DNA from 4 places in the Micromonospora sp. HUAS YX12 genome. Region 1 is predicted to be linked to each of the others. Evidence: riboswitches for the same ligand, from Rfam matches in the RefSeq annotation. Region 1 holds a riboswitch; each other region holds the start of a gene.

Region 1 (4,150 bases):
ACGGCAGCAGCCCGACCAACGGTCAGCCGTCCAGCTCGACCTGCAACGGCAGCAGCGTGACCGGCCTGGGCATCCAGAAGGCCATGAAGATCATGTACAACGCGATGCTGCTGAAGACCTCCTCCTCGTCGTACCTGAAGTACCGCACCTGGACACTCCAGGCGGCGAAGAACCTCTACCCGAGCAGCTGCGCCGAGTTCAACACGGTCAAAGCGGCCTGGGACGCCGTGAGCGTGCCGGCCCAGTCCGGTGACCCGACCTGCGCCGGCGGCACCCCGACGCCCACCCCGAGCACCACGACCACCCCGCCGCCGGGCGGCTGCTCCGGCAACAAGCTCGCCAACCCGGGCTTCGAGTCGGGCAACGTGAGCTGGACCGCCTCGTCCGGCGTGATCACCACCGACAGCGGCCAGGCCGCACACGGCGGCTCGTACAAGGCGTGGCTGGACGGGTACGGCTCGTCGCACACCGACACGCTCAGCCAGTCGGTGACGATCCCGGCCGGATGCCGGGCGACGTTGAGCTTCTGGCTGCACATCGACAGCGCGGAGTCGACCACCAGCACCGCGTACGACAAGCTCACCGTCAAGGCGGGCGGCACCACGCTGGCCACCTACTCCAACCTGAACAAGGCCACCGGCTACGTGCAGCGGTCCTTCGACGTCTCGTCGCTGGCCGGCACCACGGCGACCGTCTCGTTCAGCGGCGTGGAGGACAGCTCGTTGCAGACGTCCTTCGTCGTCGACGACACCGCGGTCACCCTGAGCTGACCGTGCGCGGCCGGTCGTCCTCCTCCCGGCGGCCGGCCGCCTCGTCCTGTCAGGCCGGCCCCGTCGTTTCGGGGCTGAGCGTCGCAGCGTCACGCCGGCCGCCGGGTCAGGCCGGGCGCCCGGCCCGGGACGGGGTGCCGCGGTCGCGGTGGATCCGCGCGGCCGCCTCGTGCATCGCGCGGCCGAACAGCTCGGCCTGGTCGCCCATGCTGCCGAGCCGGGCGGCGAGCGCGTCGGCGTCGGCCCGCGCCGATGCGCTGACCTGGGCGTCCAGCTCGGACAGCGCCGCGTTGGCGGCGGCGACGAGGTGTCCGCAGAGGACGTCGAAGGGCTCGCCGGCCAGCTCCGGGTCGATCGCCACGGAATCCAGCCGGCCACCCTGGACGGCGACCGCGCGGACCCGCCCGCCGGCGGCCGTGCCCTCGGCCCGGAGCAGGTCGCCCGGCTCGCCGTCGGCGTGCGCCGAGGCCCGGGAGCGCATCGCGGTGAGCGCCTGCTGCGTGCGGGTCAGCAGCTCGTCGAGGCTCGCGGCCGCCGAGAACGGGTCGTTGGTCATATCCGCGCTTTCTTCACGTCTTAGCCGAGCACCGTGACCCTAGCAACCGGCTCCGACGAATCCCGGTCACCGGCTCTCGCGGGCCGCGCCCCGGCGCCGGGAGCAGGCCGGACACCGGCGATACGGCGTGTCGCGCGCGAACGCCCGGCCGGACGGACCGGCCGGGCGTTCTCCGGACCGCTGTCAGCGCAGGCGCAGCCGCTGACCGGGGAAGATCAGGCCCGGGTCGTCGCCGACCACTGCGCGGTTGCGCTCGTGCAGGACACGCCAGCCGCCGTCGACACGCTGCGCCACGGCGATCTCCGACAGCGTGTCCCCGCGCCGGACCACGTACGTCCCGGCGCCGGGCGCGGGCCGCGGTTCGGCCTTCGTCGCGGGCCGCTCCGGCACGGCCCTGCGCGTGGTGGCCCGCTTCGGGGCCGTCTTCTTCGGAGCCGACTTCTTCGGGGCGGCCTTCTCGGACCTGGCCGACCCGGCGCTCGCCGAGCCGCCCTTCCTGCCGCAGACCGGCCACGCGCCGACGCCCTGCCCGCGCAGTACCTTCTCCGCGACGGCGATCTGCTCGGACCGGCTGGCCAGGTCGGCGCGGGCGGCGTACCTCTGCCCGCCGTAGCCGTTCCAGGTGGCGCGGGAGAACTGGAGCCCGCCGTAGTAGCCGTTACCGGTGTTGATCTTCCAGTTGCCGCCTGATTCGCAGCGCGCGACCGCGTCCCAGTTGACGCCCGCGCTGGCCGGAGCGGCCGGACCGAACAGGGCCGCGGCGCCGACGGCGGCGCCGGCCACCACCGCTGCGAGAGCGGTACGGCGGCTTCGGGCTGAGTATTCAGTTGCCATGTGGATTCCTCCACGCCGACGAGGTGAGCTGTCGGGTTCGGGCCGAGGAGCCCGGCCGCCGGTGGCGGCTTCACCCCGAGGTGACGGTGCACCGTGGAACGTGTGGTTCCCCCGCTCCCGCGCGAGGTTCGGTTACCGGTGCCGGCGGCGGGATTTGGCGTTTCCGGCCCGCGGTGTCCGCGTCTGCGAACGAAACCGACGCTAGGGACGTTTTGCGACGATCGTCCACTTCTTGTGACGCTCTTCACCCGGCCGGGCTACCGGCGGCGGCGCTACGGTGGCAGGGCCAGGCAAGATCACGGGAGGGCGGGACGGATGACCGATCACGGACACGAGCTGACCTTCGGCGGCTTCCTCACGCCCGCCGCCGGGCAGCCCGACCAGGTGGTGGCGCTCGCCCGGCTCTGCGAGCAGGTCGGGCTGGACCTGGTCACGTTCCAGGACCACCCGTACCAGCCGGGCTTCCTGGACACCTGGACGCTGATGTCCTACGTGGGCGCCGCCACCGAGCGCATCCGCCTGGCCGGCAACGTGCTCAACCTGCCGCTGCGCCAGCCGGTGGTGCTGGCCCGCAGCATCGCCAGCCTGGACCTGCTCACCGGCGGCCGGGTCGAGCTGGGACTCGGCGCGGGCGCGTTCTGGGACGCGATCGAGGCGGCCGGCGGGCGACGCCTGTCCCCCGGCGCCGCCGTCGAGGCCCTGGACGAGGCGATCCGGGTGATCCGCGAGGTCTGGGACACCGACCGGCGCGGCATGATCCGGGTCGACGGCGAGCACTACCGCGTGGTGGGCGCCAAGCGCGGTCCGGCGCCGGCGCACCCGGTGGGCATCTGGGTCGGCGCGTACAAGCCGCGCATGCTGCGCCTGGTGGGCCGCGCCGCGGACGGCTGGCTGCCGTCCCTGTCGTACCTGCCGAAGGGCCCCGGCGAGCTGCCCGCCCTGAACGCGCTCGTGGACGAGGGCGCTCGGGCTGCAGGGCGCGACCCGGCCGCGATCCGCCGCATGCTCAACGTGACCGGCACGTTCGCCCGCTCGTCGGCCGGCTTCCTGGCCGGGCCGCCGGAGCAGTGGGTGGAGGAACTGGCCGGGCTCACGCTGGAGCACGGCATCACCACGTTCATCCTCGGCAGCGACGAGCCGCGCGCGATCCAGATCTTCGGTCAGGAGGTCGCGCCCGCCGTACGCGAGATGGTCGCCGCCGAACGCGCCGCGCCCGTCGGCGGCGCCCGCGCGGCCGACGACGAGCAGACCGCCGCCGGCGGCCCGAGCACGCTCGGCGTCACCCCCACCCCCGACCCGGGGGTACGCCTGAGCGCGCGCCGCCCCTGGGACGAGTCCACCCGCCCGAGCGCCCCGCCGCCACCGGCCGGACAGGTCTACCCGGCCCGGGGACAGGCCGCCGGGCAGCACCTGGTGGACGTGCACGACCACCTGCGCCAGGAGCTGGCCCAGGTGCGCGACCTGCTGGAGCAGGTCAAGCGGGGCTCGGTCACGCCGGGCCGGGCGCGGGCCGCGCTCAACGAGATGACCATGCGGCAGAACAACTGGACGCTCGGTGCGTACTGCGCGGCCTACTGCACGATGGTCACCCAGCACCACGGGCTGGAGGACGCCTCGATCTTCCCGCACCTGCGCCGCTCCGAAGCCGGGCTGGCGGCCGTGCTGGACCGCCTCGAGGAGGAGCACGTGGTGATCCACGGGGTGGTGGAGAGCGTCGACCGGGCGCTCGTGGAGCTGGTCCGCCGGCCCGGCGACTTCACCGGACTCCAGGAGGCGGTGGACCTGCTCACCGACACGCTGCTGTCGCACCTGTCGTACGAGGAGCACCAGATCGTCGAGCCGCTGGCCCGGCACGGCTTCTTCCCCGGCCAGCTGTGAGGTAGCTGACTTTTGTTTCCCTAAGTCAGGGCGGTACCGTCGACGCCATGACGGACCTCCTTGCGCAGCGTGACTCCTGGTCCACCGCCAACTGCTCGATCGCCCGGGCGCT
Region 2 (4,150 bases), 3.2 Mb from region 1:
GAGATCCGACGGGCTGGCTACCTAGTGCGGAAGACCGCCGCCCCATACGGCTACCGGATCGGTGGAACGGGCCATACCCGCGACGACAGCACCGGTAGGTTCATGCCTAACGACTCTCTCTCCAGCTGCCTCAGACGTCTCGGAGTGCTGGGGAACAAGCATGTGCCGCAGCTGTACCTGACCGCGGACATAAGTCAGCGCGTGGCCCTGCTACAGGGACTGATGGACACCGATGGTCACGTCGATGACCGGGGTCGGTGTGAGTTCGTCAGCACCAGGGAACATCTGACGGACGCAGTGGTCGAACTGGCCGCCAGCCTCGGCCTTCGACCAGTCAAACGAAAGAAGCGGGCGATGCTCAACGGCGTCGACAAGGGCCCGGCGTACCAGGTGAAGTTCACGCCGCATGTTCCGGTTTTCCGGCTTCCTCGGAAACTGGCCAGGCAGAAGCTCGATCGCTTCCACCGATTTCGATCGATCGTCGCCGTACAGCCGATGGAATCCGTACCTGTTCGCTGCATCGAGGTGAACGATCCACGCGGGATGTTCCTCGCCGGGCGATCGTTCATTCCCACACACAACTCGAGCCTGGGGCGGCTGGGCCTGCTGACCCACTCGACCGCCGGCTTCATCGACCCGGGCTTCTCCGGCCACGTCACGCTGGAGCTGTCGAACGTGGCGAACCTGCCGATCACGCTCTGGCCGGGCATGAAGATCGGCCAGCTCTGCATCTTCCGGCTCTCCTCGCCGGCCGAGCACCCGTACGGCTCGGCCGTCTACGGCTCCCGTTACCAGGGGCAGCGCGGCCCGACGCCGAGCCGGTCCTGGCAGAGCTGGCGCACCTGGCCGACCCGCTGACGGCGCCCACAGTTGTTAATAGGGGCCCCCTCCTCTACCGGAGGCGTTAAGAGGGGGCCCTTCCTTACACGCGGCCGTAGCTGTTGATGTCGCCGTCGTCGACCCGCTTCATGGTGATGGGCTTGCCGGACTGGGAGGCGTGCACCACCCAGCCGTCGCCCACGTACATCGCCACGTGGTGCAGGTCGCTGTAGTAGAAGACGAGGTCACCGGCGCGCAGCTCGGCCCCGCTGATCCGCTTCGTCACGCCGTGCTGCTGGCGTGCGTTGTGCGGCAGCGAGACACCGCCCTTGGCCCAGGCCGCCATGGTGAGGCCGGAACAGTCGAAGTGGTCCGGCCCGGCCGCGCCCCAGACGTAGATCTTCCCGATCTGGGCGCAGGCGAACTTGACCGCCGCCCCGGCCGGGCCGCCGGGGTAGCCGGCCGGGCACGGCGCCGGGCGCAGCGGGCCGCCGCCACCCTTGCCGTACACCTTGAGCCGCAGCTTCTCCAGCTCGGCGATCTCGGCGTCGATCTGCTTCTTCTTCGCCGCGAGCTGGGCCTCGGTACGCGCCAGCCCGGCGATCATCTCGTCCAGCGGCTTCTTCTTCGCCGCCAGCTCGTCGCGCAGCGCGGCGACGGAGCGCACCTGCTCGTGCTGGCGGTGCGCGAAGCGGTCGAGCAGTTCCAGGCCGTTGACCAGGTCACCGGGTGAGCGGCTGCCCAGCAGCGCGTTCACGGTGGAGAGGTTGTCGCCCTTGTAGGCGTCGGCGGCGAGCCCGCCGACCTGGCCGAGCGCGGCGTCCACCCGGGCCTGGAGGGGTGCGATCTGCCGGCCGAGCGCGTCGGCCTGCTTGCGCCGCGCGGCGAGCTGCTCGCGTACGGCGTTGACCTGTTCGATGACCGGTTCGAGCTTGTTCCAGTCGCGGTCGATCTGGGCCTCGATCTCGGCGACCGAGGGTTCGGCGTGTGCCGCCGTGGCGCCGCCGGTCAGGACGACGGCGGTGCCGACCAGGGCGGCGAGAGCGGTGGTGAAGCGGGACCAGCGGGTACGCGGCACAGCCGTGGACCGGTCGACCGACCGGTTCGACGACGGCCGCGGGGCATGGAGTGCCACCGGGCGTCCGTACTCCTTCTTCCGTACCGCCTACCGGGTTAGCTGACGGATTCGGGCGGGAAGGGAGCCGCCCTACCGCATCGCTGCGGATTCACCCCAGGTACCTGGTTCCCCGGCTCGCCCGGAGGCGACTCGGCGGTGTCGGACCGTCACCGACCGGGCTGGACGGTGAGACGTGCGGCCGACGATTGACCAGAGTAGGGACCACCGTTATCAATCCGCAACTTCCAGCGGCGTGACACTCCGTACGCGATGCGGGCCCGCACCCGGGCGGAGGTGAAATTTTCTTTCAGGCCTGATTACCCGCTGGAAAGGTATTGACCCTCGCGGGTGTACGGAGTCCCGCTGGGACACCCACACCGGGCAACCCAGCACCAGCGGCGGCTACGGCCCGATGCACCTGACCGACGCCGCGCACATCCTCGCCACGCCGGGCAGCGCCCACGTCGACGAGGACGAGGATCCGCGCGGCGACGACGCCCGCCCGCTCAAGCTCGATCCGGCCACGGCCGCCGCACCGAAGCGGGAGACCCCGCTGCCGCCCGCCTCGCTCCAGACGCTCGACGCGGCCGCCGCGCTGACCGGGCTCGACGCGCGGACGCTGCGGACCGACCCGGCCGCGAACATCCGCGGTGGCGCGGCGCTGCTGGCGTCGTACCAGAAGGCTCTGGGCGGGCCGGTCGGCGCCGGCACCGACCCGGCGGCCTGGTACGCCGCGGTGGCCCGGTACTCCGGCGCGGACACCTCCGACGCGGCGGCGGCCTTCGCCGACGAGGTGTACGACCAGCTCGGCCAGGGCGCCAGCCGGACCACCGACGACGGCCAGCGGGTCACGCTCGCCGCCACCGCCGCGAAGCCGGACCGTTCCCGCCTGGCCCGCCTCGGCCTGCGCCACGCCGAGCGGCCGGACGGGCTGGAGTGCCCGGTGCGGCTGGCCTGCGAGTGGATCCCCGCGCCGTACGAGCAGCTCAGCGACGACCCGGGCGACTACGGCAACCACGACCTGGGCGACCGGCCGAAGCAGCAGAAGATCGAGTACATCGTCATCCACGACACCGAGGGCTACTTCGGCCCGAGCGTCGACCTGGTGAAGCGGGCCGACTACCTGGGCTGGCACTACACGCTGCGCTCGGTGGACGGCTACATCGCCCAGCACGTCAAGACCAAGGACGTGGGCTGGCACGCCGGCAACTGGTACGTCAACGCGAAGTCCATCGGCCTGGAGCACGAGGGCTTCGCCGGTCAGGGCACCTGGTACACCGAGGCGATGTACCGGACCTCCGCCAAGCTGGTCCGCCACCTGGCGCTGAAATTCGGCATCCCGATGGACCGGCAGCACATCATCGGCCACGACAACGTGCCCGGCATCAACGCCGGCGCGGTGCGCGGCATGCACTGGGATCCGGGTCCGTACTGGGACTGGTCGCACTACTTCGACCTGATGAAGGCGCCGTTCCGCAGCACCGGCACGCCCCGTACCGGCCTGGTCACCATCGACCCGGACTTCGCCACCAACCGGCCGGCGTTCTTCGGCTGCAACCAGCAGCCGCCCGGCGTCCCGACGCCCACCCCGCCGGCGCAGCCGTGCCCGTCGCGCGGCTCCTCGTCGGTGATCCTGCGGACCGCGCCGAGCCCGGACGCCCCGCTCGTCAACGACCTCGGGCTGCGCCCGGACGGTACGCCGGACACGATGTACGTCTCCGACCACGGCGCCCGCGCCTCCGCCGGCCAGACGTACGCGCTCGCCGGCCGGCAGGGTGACTGGACGGCGATCTGGTACCTCGGCCAGAAGGCGTGGTTCCTCAACCCGGCCTCCGCGCCGACCGCCAAGTGGGCCACCGGCTTCGTGGTGACCCCGCGGCCCGGCAAGGCCACCATCCCGGTGTACGGGCGGGCCTACCCGGAGCAGGCCGCCTACCCGGACACCATCCCGTACCAGGCCATCTCGCCGCTGCAGTACACGTTCGCCGCCGGCCAGCGGTACGCGGTCGGCGGGGTGCTGCCCGGCGAGTACTACCGGGCGGTCTCGTTCGACGGTTCGGCCCCGGGTGACCGGACCGTGGTCCGCGGCGAGAACCGCTACGTGCAGGTCCAGTTCGGTCACCGGATCATGTTCGTGAACCTGGACGACGTGCTGGTCCTGCCGTCCCCGGTCGGCGCGCCGCGCTGACCCGGCACCGCACACGAGAAGGCCCC
Region 3 (4,150 bases), 1.6 Mb from region 1:
CGCTGGGCCGCCGCCGGCGGCACCGCTACGAGCTGACCACCAACTACCGCAACTCGGCGGAGATCTTCGCGGTGGCGGCGGCGGAGATCCGCCGGCTCTACCCGGACCTGCCGCTGCCCGACGCGGTCCGGTCCACGGGCGTGCCGCCGATCGAGCGCACCGTGCCCGCCGCCGACCTGCCGGCGGCCACCGTCGACGCGGCCGAGGCGCTGCTCGCGCAGGTGGAGGGCACTGTCGGCGTGATCACGCCGGTGCCGCGCCGGGACGAGGTGGCCGGCTGGCTGGGCGCGCTCGGCGCGGGCCGGCTCCAGGTCGTCACCAGCCTCCAGGCCAAGGGCATGGAGTACGACGGCGTGGTGCTGGTGGCACCGAGCGAGATCCGGGCCGACCCCGGCTCGGGCGTACGCACGCTCTACGTGGCGCTGTCCCGGGCGACCCAGCGCCTCACCACGCTCGACCCGGTGGGGTGAGTGGTCTCGCCGCCACTCGCAGTTCACTTGCATACATAGCGATGTGAACATACATTAGGCCGGGCCGGTACGCGGCAGGGAGGGTGTTGGCGTGGGCGCAGGTCATGACCACAGCGGCGCGGTGGCCAACGCGGCGCACCGCCATCGGGGCCGGCTCTGGGCCGCCTTCGCGCTGCTCGCCGTTCTGATGGTGGTCGAGGCGGTGGCCGCCTTCACGACCGGCTCACTGGCGCTGCTCTCCGACGCCGGGCACATGTTCACCGACGTCCTCGGCATCGGCATGGCGCTGGCCGCGATCACCGCCACCCGCCGCGCCGCCACCGATCCGCAGCGCACGTTCGGCCTCTACCGGCTGGAGGTGCTCGCCGCCCTCGCCAACGCCGTGCTGCTCGGCGCCGTCGCGATCTACGTCCTGGTCGAGGCGGTTCGCCGCTTCGGCGAGCCGCCGGAGGTGCTGGCCGGCCCGATGCTCGTGGTGGCGGTGCTCGGCCTGCTCGCCAACATCGTCGCGTTCGCGCTGCTGCGCGCCGGGTCGAAGGAGAGCATCAACCTGCGCGGGGCGTACCTGGAGGTGCTCGGCGACCTGCTCGGCTCACTCGGCGTGATCGCCGCCGCGCTGGTCATCGCGGTGACCGACTGGTGGTGGGCGGACCCGCTGGTCGCCGTCGGGATCGGCCTGTTCATCCTGCCGCGCACCTGGCGGCTCGGCCGGGCCGCGCTGCGCATCCTGGTGCAGGCCGCGCCGGAGCACCTCCAGGTGACCGCCGTGCACGACCGGCTGGCCGCGGTGCCCGGCGTGGCCGAGGTGCACGACCTGCACGTCTGGACGCTCACCTCGGGCATGGAGGTGGCGTCGGCGCACCTGACCACCGACCCGGGCGTGGACCCGGGCGTGGTGCTGGCCGCCGCGCGGGCCGCCCTGCACGAGGACTTCTCCATCGATCACGCCACGTTGCAGGTCGAACCCGGAGCGTCGACCGGCGTGTGCGGACAGACCGAGTGGTGATTAGGACACACTTAAATCACTGTGCCTAATGTAGTCTTATGCCGGTTTTGCCCCGCCTAGTGGCACTGCTCCACGGAGCCGTGCCCGGGCAGCGCCGGTAGTCTCGGTCGCGGCCGCACCCGCGGGCGCCACCGGTCCCGGTGGGGCGGCCGTCGCCTAATCGTCCGAAGGGACGAGCCGGGGAACCACGTACGTGGGGTGCATCCGCGTCAGCGGTAGGGATCTTCCGTCCCGAACCCGTCAGCTAACCCGGTCGGCGTTGACGGAAGGACGTGTGAATGCCCCCAGTGGCACCTGTACGACGGACGGCCGCCCGGTTGGCGGCCCTGCTCGTCGCGACGCTGACCCTCGGCGTCGCGACCGTTCCGGCCTCCCCCGCCTCGGCGGCGCCGCCGACCGGCCTGCTCGCCGCCGCGCCCGGCGACGACGAGGGCGGCACGCCCGAACTGCGTGCCCAGCTCGACGCGGCCGGCAAGGGCTGGCTGGAGGCGAAGGCGGCGCTGAACCGGTCGGTGAGCCGCCAGAAGCAACTCGACGAACAACTCAAGACGGTCGGCGCCGAGCTGGCCGTCCGGGACGCCAAGGTCGGTGAGATCGCGGCTGTGGCGTACCGCAACGGCCGCCTGGGCACCGCCGGGGCGCTGCTCGGCAGCAGCAGCCCGGAGGGCTTCATGGACCGGGCCGCCGCGCTGGAGCAGGTCGCCGCGCACGAGGACCGAACGCTGCGCGACCTGATCGCCACCCGGGACGAGGCCACCCGCACCCGCGCCCAGCTCGACGGCGAGATCCGCGAGCAGCGCAAGCAGGTGGCGGTGATGGGCAAGCGCAAGGAGCAGGCCGAGCGCGCCCTGGAGGTGGCGAACGACCGGCCCTCGCGCAGCAGCAGCAGCGGCGGTGGCAGCGTCCAGGGCACCTCCAGCAAGAACGCGAAACCCGCGCCGCGCAACTCGGACGGCTCCTGGCCGTCCGAGTCGTGCAGCGTCAACGACCCGACCCCGGCGAACGGCTGCATCACCCCGCGCACGCTGCACGCGCTGCAACAGGCCAAGGCGGCGGGCTTCACCCGGTACGTCTCGTGCCACCGGCCCAGCGGCTCGGGTGAACACCCGAAGGGGCGGGCCTGCGACTTCGCCGCGCAGAAGAACGGCTTCGGCGGCGTGGCCACCGGCGGCGACCGGACGTACGGCAACAACCTGGCCGCGTACCTCGTGCGCAACGCCGACCCGCTCGCCGTGCTCTACGTGATCTGGTTCAAGCAGATCTGGCTGCCCAGCAGCGGGTGGAAGTCGTACAGCGGCGGCAACGGCGACCCGTCCAGCGACCACACCAACCACGTGCACCTGTCGGTGTACTGAGCGCGCCTGAGAGGGCCGGTCGGCCGGATCAGGCCGGGCGGTCCTCCAGGGTCGCTCCGAGACGCGCCGCCAGGCCCAGGTGAGCCGCCCGGGCCTGGCGGAACGCGTACCCGAACAGTGGCGGCGGCGCGGTGAGCGTGATCTCCACGTCGATGCGTACCGTGCCGTCGGGCTCGTCGCTCAGCCGGGTGTGGTTGCGTACCGTCGTCGCGGGCTGCTGCCGCGCCACGGTGACCACCTCGTCCTCGCTGGCGATCAGCACGTCCGCCTGGTACGTGACCGGGAAGTGCAGCGGGCCGAGTTGCAGCCGGTCGGTGATCGCGTAGCTGGCCAGCGCGCCCGGCCGGGACGGCAGCTTCCGGACCCGGACGATCAGCGGATGCAGCTCACCCTGGCGACTCAGGTCACCCAGCAGGGCCACCGCTTCGGCCCGGCTGCACCGGGCCTGCACGGTGTAGCTGAAGCTGTCGCTGCTCTGCAAGCGGGCCCCCTCGCCGTCGTACGTCGCGACGATCGTCCCGTACCGGCGCCGGACTGGCAACGGGTAGAAGGTCCCCTGGCCGCAGGGGGTGTGAACGGCGCTCAGGCGCCGGGCAGCACCTCGGGGGTGTCGTCGGCGAACCACGGCTCGGGCGCGCCGAACAGGCCGAGCAGGCCGGTCACCCAGAGCTGCCGGTGCACGAACCGGCTCGGCTCGATGACCACGAGCTTGACGCCGCTGACCTCGCAGGTCTGGAAGCCCGCGACCATGGCGCTGATGCCGACCGAGTCGATGAACGTGACGAGCCGCATGTTCAGCTCGATCCGCGAGGGTCGGCCCTTCGCGAGCACTTCGGCGATCGCTTCCCGCACCTCGTACGCGGTGTCGACGTCGATCTCCCCACGGGGCGCGATCTGGACGACACCACCCGGCCGCACCGACTTCACGATCGACAGGCTCACGCGAGCACCTCCACTCGCCCATGACGGGCGCCTCATCAGTACGCGGGCCGCGACCGAGCGTATTCCTCCAACGGCCCGGTCGCCACCCCCCGGGATGAGCAATTCGCAGACTGGGCACACCTGGGCGTACCCAATCCGGACTTCCGGGTTCCAGTTTCCCCTTCAAGGCGGGTCGCGGCCAGCCGTGCGGCCGGGCGGGCCCGCCGATCCGCCGACCAGGGTAGCGGGCGCACGCACGTCCCGTGAGCACCGGTCCCGGCGCGTTCGGGTGGTTCGTCCCGATCGCCGCCCGGATCGCCCGTGACCCGGGCATGGTTTGGCGGGCGCGCCGGTGGGGCACTGCCCGAGACAGTGAACCCGCCGGATGAACACCGGAG
Region 4 (4,150 bases), 1.3 Mb from region 1:
CTGCTCGACGCCGACCCGAAGGCGGCGCAGCGCTGGGCGGCGCGGACCCGGTACCTGGGCGACTTCCCCGCCGACGGGTACGCCGAGGCGTTCCTCACCGCCGCCCGCCGGGAGCTGGAACCCAACTGGGCGGTCCCGGCGCCGCGCGCCGGGGTGTAGGCCCGCTCAGAGGTACGGGTCGAGCAGGGCGAGCACCGCCTCCGGATCCTCGACGTGCGCGTTGTGGCCCAGCCCGGGCAGCGTCGCCACCGGCGCGCCCAGCTCCTTGAGCTGCGCGTCGGTCACCATCGGGTCCAGCTCGCCCCGGGCCAGCAGCACGGGCACACCGGTGGCGGCCAGCAGGGCCGGCAGCCGGGGCTCCCCGACCGCGAACGCGGCCGGGTCCATCGCGAGCCGCCAGCGGCCGTCCACCCGGCGCAGCCCCGCCTCCACCACCGGATGGTCCGGTGCGAACAGCCCGGCGAGCCCGGAGACCCGCAGGTAGCGGCGGGCCGCCTCGTCACGGGTGGCGAACCAGGTGACCGGCCGGGCGGCCAGTTCCGCCGACTTGGCCAGTTCGGCCGGGGACCAGACCGCCTTGATGCCGAGCCCCACCACCGCGTCGACCGGAAGCCCTCGCTGCCGGGCCGCGAGCGCCAGCGCCACCACGCCGCCGAGCGAGTGCCCGAGCAGCACCAGCCGGTCGTCCGGGCTGAGCCGGACCGGGCCGAGCCCGTCCACCACGCGCTGGGCCAGGGCCTCGAACGAGTAGCCGTCGAGCGAGGGCGACCAGCCGTGTCCCGCGAGGTCGGGGGCGAGCCAGCGGCCGGGCCAGCGGCGTTCCAGCAGCGGCGCCCAGGGCAGCCACACCTCGCCGGTGGCACCCATGCCGTGCAGGAGAATCAGGTGCCGCTTCCCCGTCACATCGCCCATTGGCGCAGTCTGCCACCGCCCGCACACGACACGCGAGACCGAACCCACCAAGCCGGCGCCCACCAGCCCGTCGACCTTGCGGTTCCGGCCCGCGGGATGCCCGGCTTGCGCGCTTTGACGGGGCCACAAGTGCAAGATCAGCGGGGCGGGGCGGGACGGGGAAGGCCGGCACCCCGGGGAGCGGGGTGCCGGCCTTCGGGCCGTGCGGGAGTCAGGCGGAGTAGCCGCGCGTGGAGACCCAGTGCGCCAGGTCGATCGTGGTGACCCAGTACGACGGCAGCGACGGGTCGGCCGAGTCGGCGATGCGTACGGTCCGGCCGTCGTCCTTGTAGCCGACCACAGCGACGTAGTGGCCGCCCGGGAACGAGTGCCAGCCGCCGTTGGTGTCGGTGGCGGTACCGGCGACGTTCGCGACGACCGCGCGGCCGTTGCTGATCGCCTCGACCACGTCGGCCTGGAGCCGGTCCATCTGGGCCGGGGTGGCGGTGCCGGGAATCATGCGGGTCCGGTACGGGTTGCCCTTGACCTGCTGGTTGAGCACCCGGGTGGTGTCCTCGGCCGAGTTGGTGCCCATCTCGGTGGTGCCGAGGGGCCCGGCGAGCGCGTCCTGGCTGCGCTCGATGCCCGCGGCGCTGAGCGCGTTGCGCACGGCGGCCGGACCGCAGTAGAAGTAGTTGATCTGCGCCTGGTAGTCGTAGTCGAGCGTCTTGCTCGACGGCGGCTTCGGCTTGGCCTTCGCCGTGGTGTCCGGGTCGGCCGTGGCCTTCTTCGACGGGGAGGCGCTCGGCGACGCGCCGGGTGCGGCGGAGGCGCTGGGCGACGTCTGCGGTACGGCGATGCGGGCCTCGCTGCGGCCGGCGGCCTGCTCGCCGAGGCGGGCGGCGCCGAGATCGGCGACCGCTGCGGTGTTCTCCTGGACCGGGGCGTCGTCACCGGCGGTGGCGACGGTGCCGGCGCCGGCGCCGGCGGCCAGCACGAGCGCGACGGCCGATCCGGCGACGATCTGGTACGGGCGTTCGGTGACGATCCGTCGCAGCTGACGCTTCAGGTGGTGCTTCACGAAATCCTCCACGGGCGTGAACGGCGCACGCCGGCCCGGCACGCGGAGGAACTCGCACGTGCTCGCGGGGCCGGATGGCCGGGGGATCGGGAACGCCCGTGATGCCGGGCGCCCAGGGGGCGGTTGCCGGTCGCGCGTCAGGCGAGCGCGGGCACCGCGGTGCCGTGGAGGCGGGGGGACGATCGAGGGGTGGGCACGAGGGGTACTCCTTCCGTGGCCGCCGACCGGGTTAGCTGACGGATTCGGGCGGGAAGTACGCCCTACCGCGGGCCGTCGGCCCGCGGATTCACCCCGATGCTGCTCATGGGTCCCCGGTTCGTGAGACACGATTAGGCGGGTCGGTGCGGTGTCGCCGTCGGCGATCGGTTACCGCATCGGACGCGCCGACACTACCGGTGGGTATGTTCCATGCCAAGCGCTCTCACCTGCGCAAACGTGCTCGGCGGTAACGGATTTCGGCACACCCGGTTACTGACTTCCCTCAATGGGACAAGCCGTTTCGACAGCACCCGGCGGCGGAAAGCGGACAGACGGCGAGCAGCGACCCGGCAATTGCGCGACTCGATGACCTGTTCTGCGCCCGGCGCCCGTTTCGGCGGCCCGGGTGACCGGGCTCACCACATTCCGGGTAACGATTCGGTCGAGACGACGCCTCAGCCGACCCGGGCCGGGCGCCACCGGGCGTTCCGCACGGTTGCGGGGACCGGCAGGCCGCTCGTCGTCGCGCTGCGGTTCGCCGGTACGGGCCGCAGCGCCGCCGTGGCCGCGTACGCCTCGGCGGCGAGCGTCCGGGCGGCCTCGGCGGCGAGTTCCGCGTCCCGCCAGGCCGCCCGTTCCCGCTCGGCGGCGCTCTCCCATCCGGCCCGGCGCCCGTCCCGGACGGTGCGGGCCAGCACGATCTCCTGCTCGGCCGGGTGCCGGCGCGGATCCCACCCGTTGCGGCGCGCCAGCACGTCGGCGAGCTGACGGGCGGTCAGGTCACCCCGCCAGTGCGCCGTCATGGCGGCGTGGTGCAGCCAGCGCTCCCGGGCCGCGTACTCGGCCGGGGTTCGCGGTGTGCGCGGGGCGGCCAGCGCGGCGGCGCCGGCCAGGCGGCGGGCGGCGGCGTCCGCCTCGTCGTACGCGGTCCAGGCCCGTTCCGCCTCGTCCTGCGCGGCCAGCCACCGCTCCCGGCGGCGACGGGCCGTCTGGGCGGCCCCGGCGGCGGCCACCGCCACCTCCTCGGCGTACCGGATCAGGTCGTCGCGACGGGCGGCGTCGGCGTCGGCCGGCTCGGGGGCGGCCTCCTCCGTGGCGTCGCGTTCGGGCCGGGCGACGAGCGCGGCGAGCAGGCCCAGCGCGAGCAGCAGCAGGAAGGACCAGATGGCGGCGGCCTCGGGCACGGCGGTGAGGAAGTGGTACAGAGCGGTCTGCGACATGGTCGGCACCTCACGGGAAGGACCTGGCGGGAGGGCCCGCACGACCTCGCCGGGGCGGCCGGTGGAACGGGCGCCGAGGGCGGGTGCGGGGATGACGTTCGGTGGGTGCGAGGAACGGGCGCGGCCCGTGGGCGGATCAGCGGGCGGGCGGGGCCCGCGGGCCGGCCGGCGCGGCGGCCCGTCCGGCCGGGACCGGCTCCGGGACGGCCGGGACGGTCGCCCGGGGCGCGGGCGCCGGGACACCGGCGGGAGAGGCCGGCCGCTCGGCCACGCGGTCGGCCTCCGGCCGCGCGGCGGTCGAGGTGCCCGTGACCGTGTACGCCGAGGCGGCGACCGCCGGAGCAGGGGCGGCAGCGGCGACACCGGCCGGCAGCGTGGCGGCGCCGAACGAGCAGGCGACGACCACGGCGAGACTGGCGAGCATCCGGGCGGTCCAGCGCGCGACCCACCACACGGGGCAGGTGAGCGCGATCGGAAGCACGGGTACAAATTACCGCCGAACCCCCACGAACGCACCGCCGCACGGCGTGTCGCGGACCGACCGGCAGGCGACGGCGCGTGTCAGTCCGGGTGACGCCGCCCGGCGTACTCGATGCCCTCGGCCCGGCCGGTGACGGACGTCGCGCCGCCGTCGGCGGCCGGGGTGGCGGCGTCCTCGGCGGGCCGGCGCGGAGCCGGCACCGCCGACGCGGCGGCCGGTACGCGCGACGCCGCGCGGGCCCGGCGGGACGGGCCGAGCAGGCGCATCATCGGCACCTCC

The links. A riboswitch is a leader RNA that binds a small molecule or an ion and turns the genes downstream of it on or off. The one in region 1 is predicted to bind cyclic di-AMP.
Region 2: linked by a shared signal. The riboswitch ahead of ABIH81_RS07765 (NlpC/P60 family protein) and the one ahead of ABIH81_RS22830 (transglycosylase family protein) in region 1 are both predicted to bind cyclic di-AMP.
Region 3: linked by a shared signal. The riboswitch ahead of ABIH81_RS15755 (hypothetical protein) and the one ahead of ABIH81_RS22830 (transglycosylase family protein) in region 1 are both predicted to bind cyclic di-AMP.
Region 4: linked by a shared signal. The riboswitch ahead of ABIH81_RS28700 (C39 family peptidase) and the one ahead of ABIH81_RS22830 (transglycosylase family protein) in region 1 are both predicted to bind cyclic di-AMP.

The regions. Positions count from the first base shown of each region.
Region 1 is NZ_CP157974.1:4,791,823-4,795,972, reverse strand. Features, by position in the region: gene ABIH81_RS22840 (M4 family metallopeptidase) at 1-770, shown strand, start outside; gene ABIH81_RS22835 (YbaB/EbfC family nucleoid-associated protein) at 877-1,326, opposite strand; gene ABIH81_RS22830 (transglycosylase family protein) at 1,510-2,160, opposite strand; cyclic di-AMP (ydaO/yuaA leader) riboswitch at 2,159-2,304, opposite strand; gene ABIH81_RS22825 (LLM class flavin-dependent oxidoreductase) at 2,476-4,038, shown strand; gene ABIH81_RS22820 (helix-turn-helix domain-containing protein) at 4,086-4,150, shown strand, end outside.
Region 2 is NZ_CP157974.1:1,547,095-1,551,244, forward strand. Features, by position in the region: partial or broken gene ABIH81_RS07755 (hypothetical protein) at 223-339, shown strand; partial or broken gene dcd (dCTP deaminase) at 583-858, shown strand; gene ABIH81_RS07765 (NlpC/P60 family protein) at 923-1,954, opposite strand; cyclic di-AMP (ydaO/yuaA leader) riboswitch at 1,968-2,102, opposite strand; gene ABIH81_RS07770 (peptidoglycan recognition family protein) at 2,349-4,124, shown strand.
Region 3 is NZ_CP157974.1:3,223,912-3,228,061, reverse strand. Features, by position in the region: gene ABIH81_RS15765 (AAA family ATPase) at 1-470, shown strand, start outside; gene ABIH81_RS15760 (cation diffusion facilitator family transporter) at 562-1,476, shown strand; cyclic di-AMP (ydaO/yuaA leader) riboswitch at 1,620-1,750, shown strand; gene ABIH81_RS15755 (hypothetical protein) at 1,755-2,831, shown strand; gene ABIH81_RS15750 (SRPBCC family protein) at 2,860-3,372, opposite strand; gene ABIH81_RS15745 (STAS domain-containing protein) at 3,414-3,773, opposite strand.
Region 4 is NZ_CP157974.1:6,053,197-6,057,346, forward strand. Features, by position in the region: gene ABIH81_RS28690 (CDP-glycerol glycerophosphotransferase family protein) at 1-159, shown strand, start outside; gene ABIH81_RS28695 (alpha/beta fold hydrolase) at 166-912, opposite strand; gene ABIH81_RS28700 (C39 family peptidase) at 1,124-1,972, opposite strand; cyclic di-AMP (ydaO/yuaA leader) riboswitch at 2,176-2,318, opposite strand; gene ABIH81_RS28705 (hypothetical protein) at 2,626-3,390, opposite strand; gene ABIH81_RS28710 (hypothetical protein) at 3,527-3,871, opposite strand; gene ABIH81_RS28715 (acyltransferase) at 3,952-4,150, opposite strand, start outside.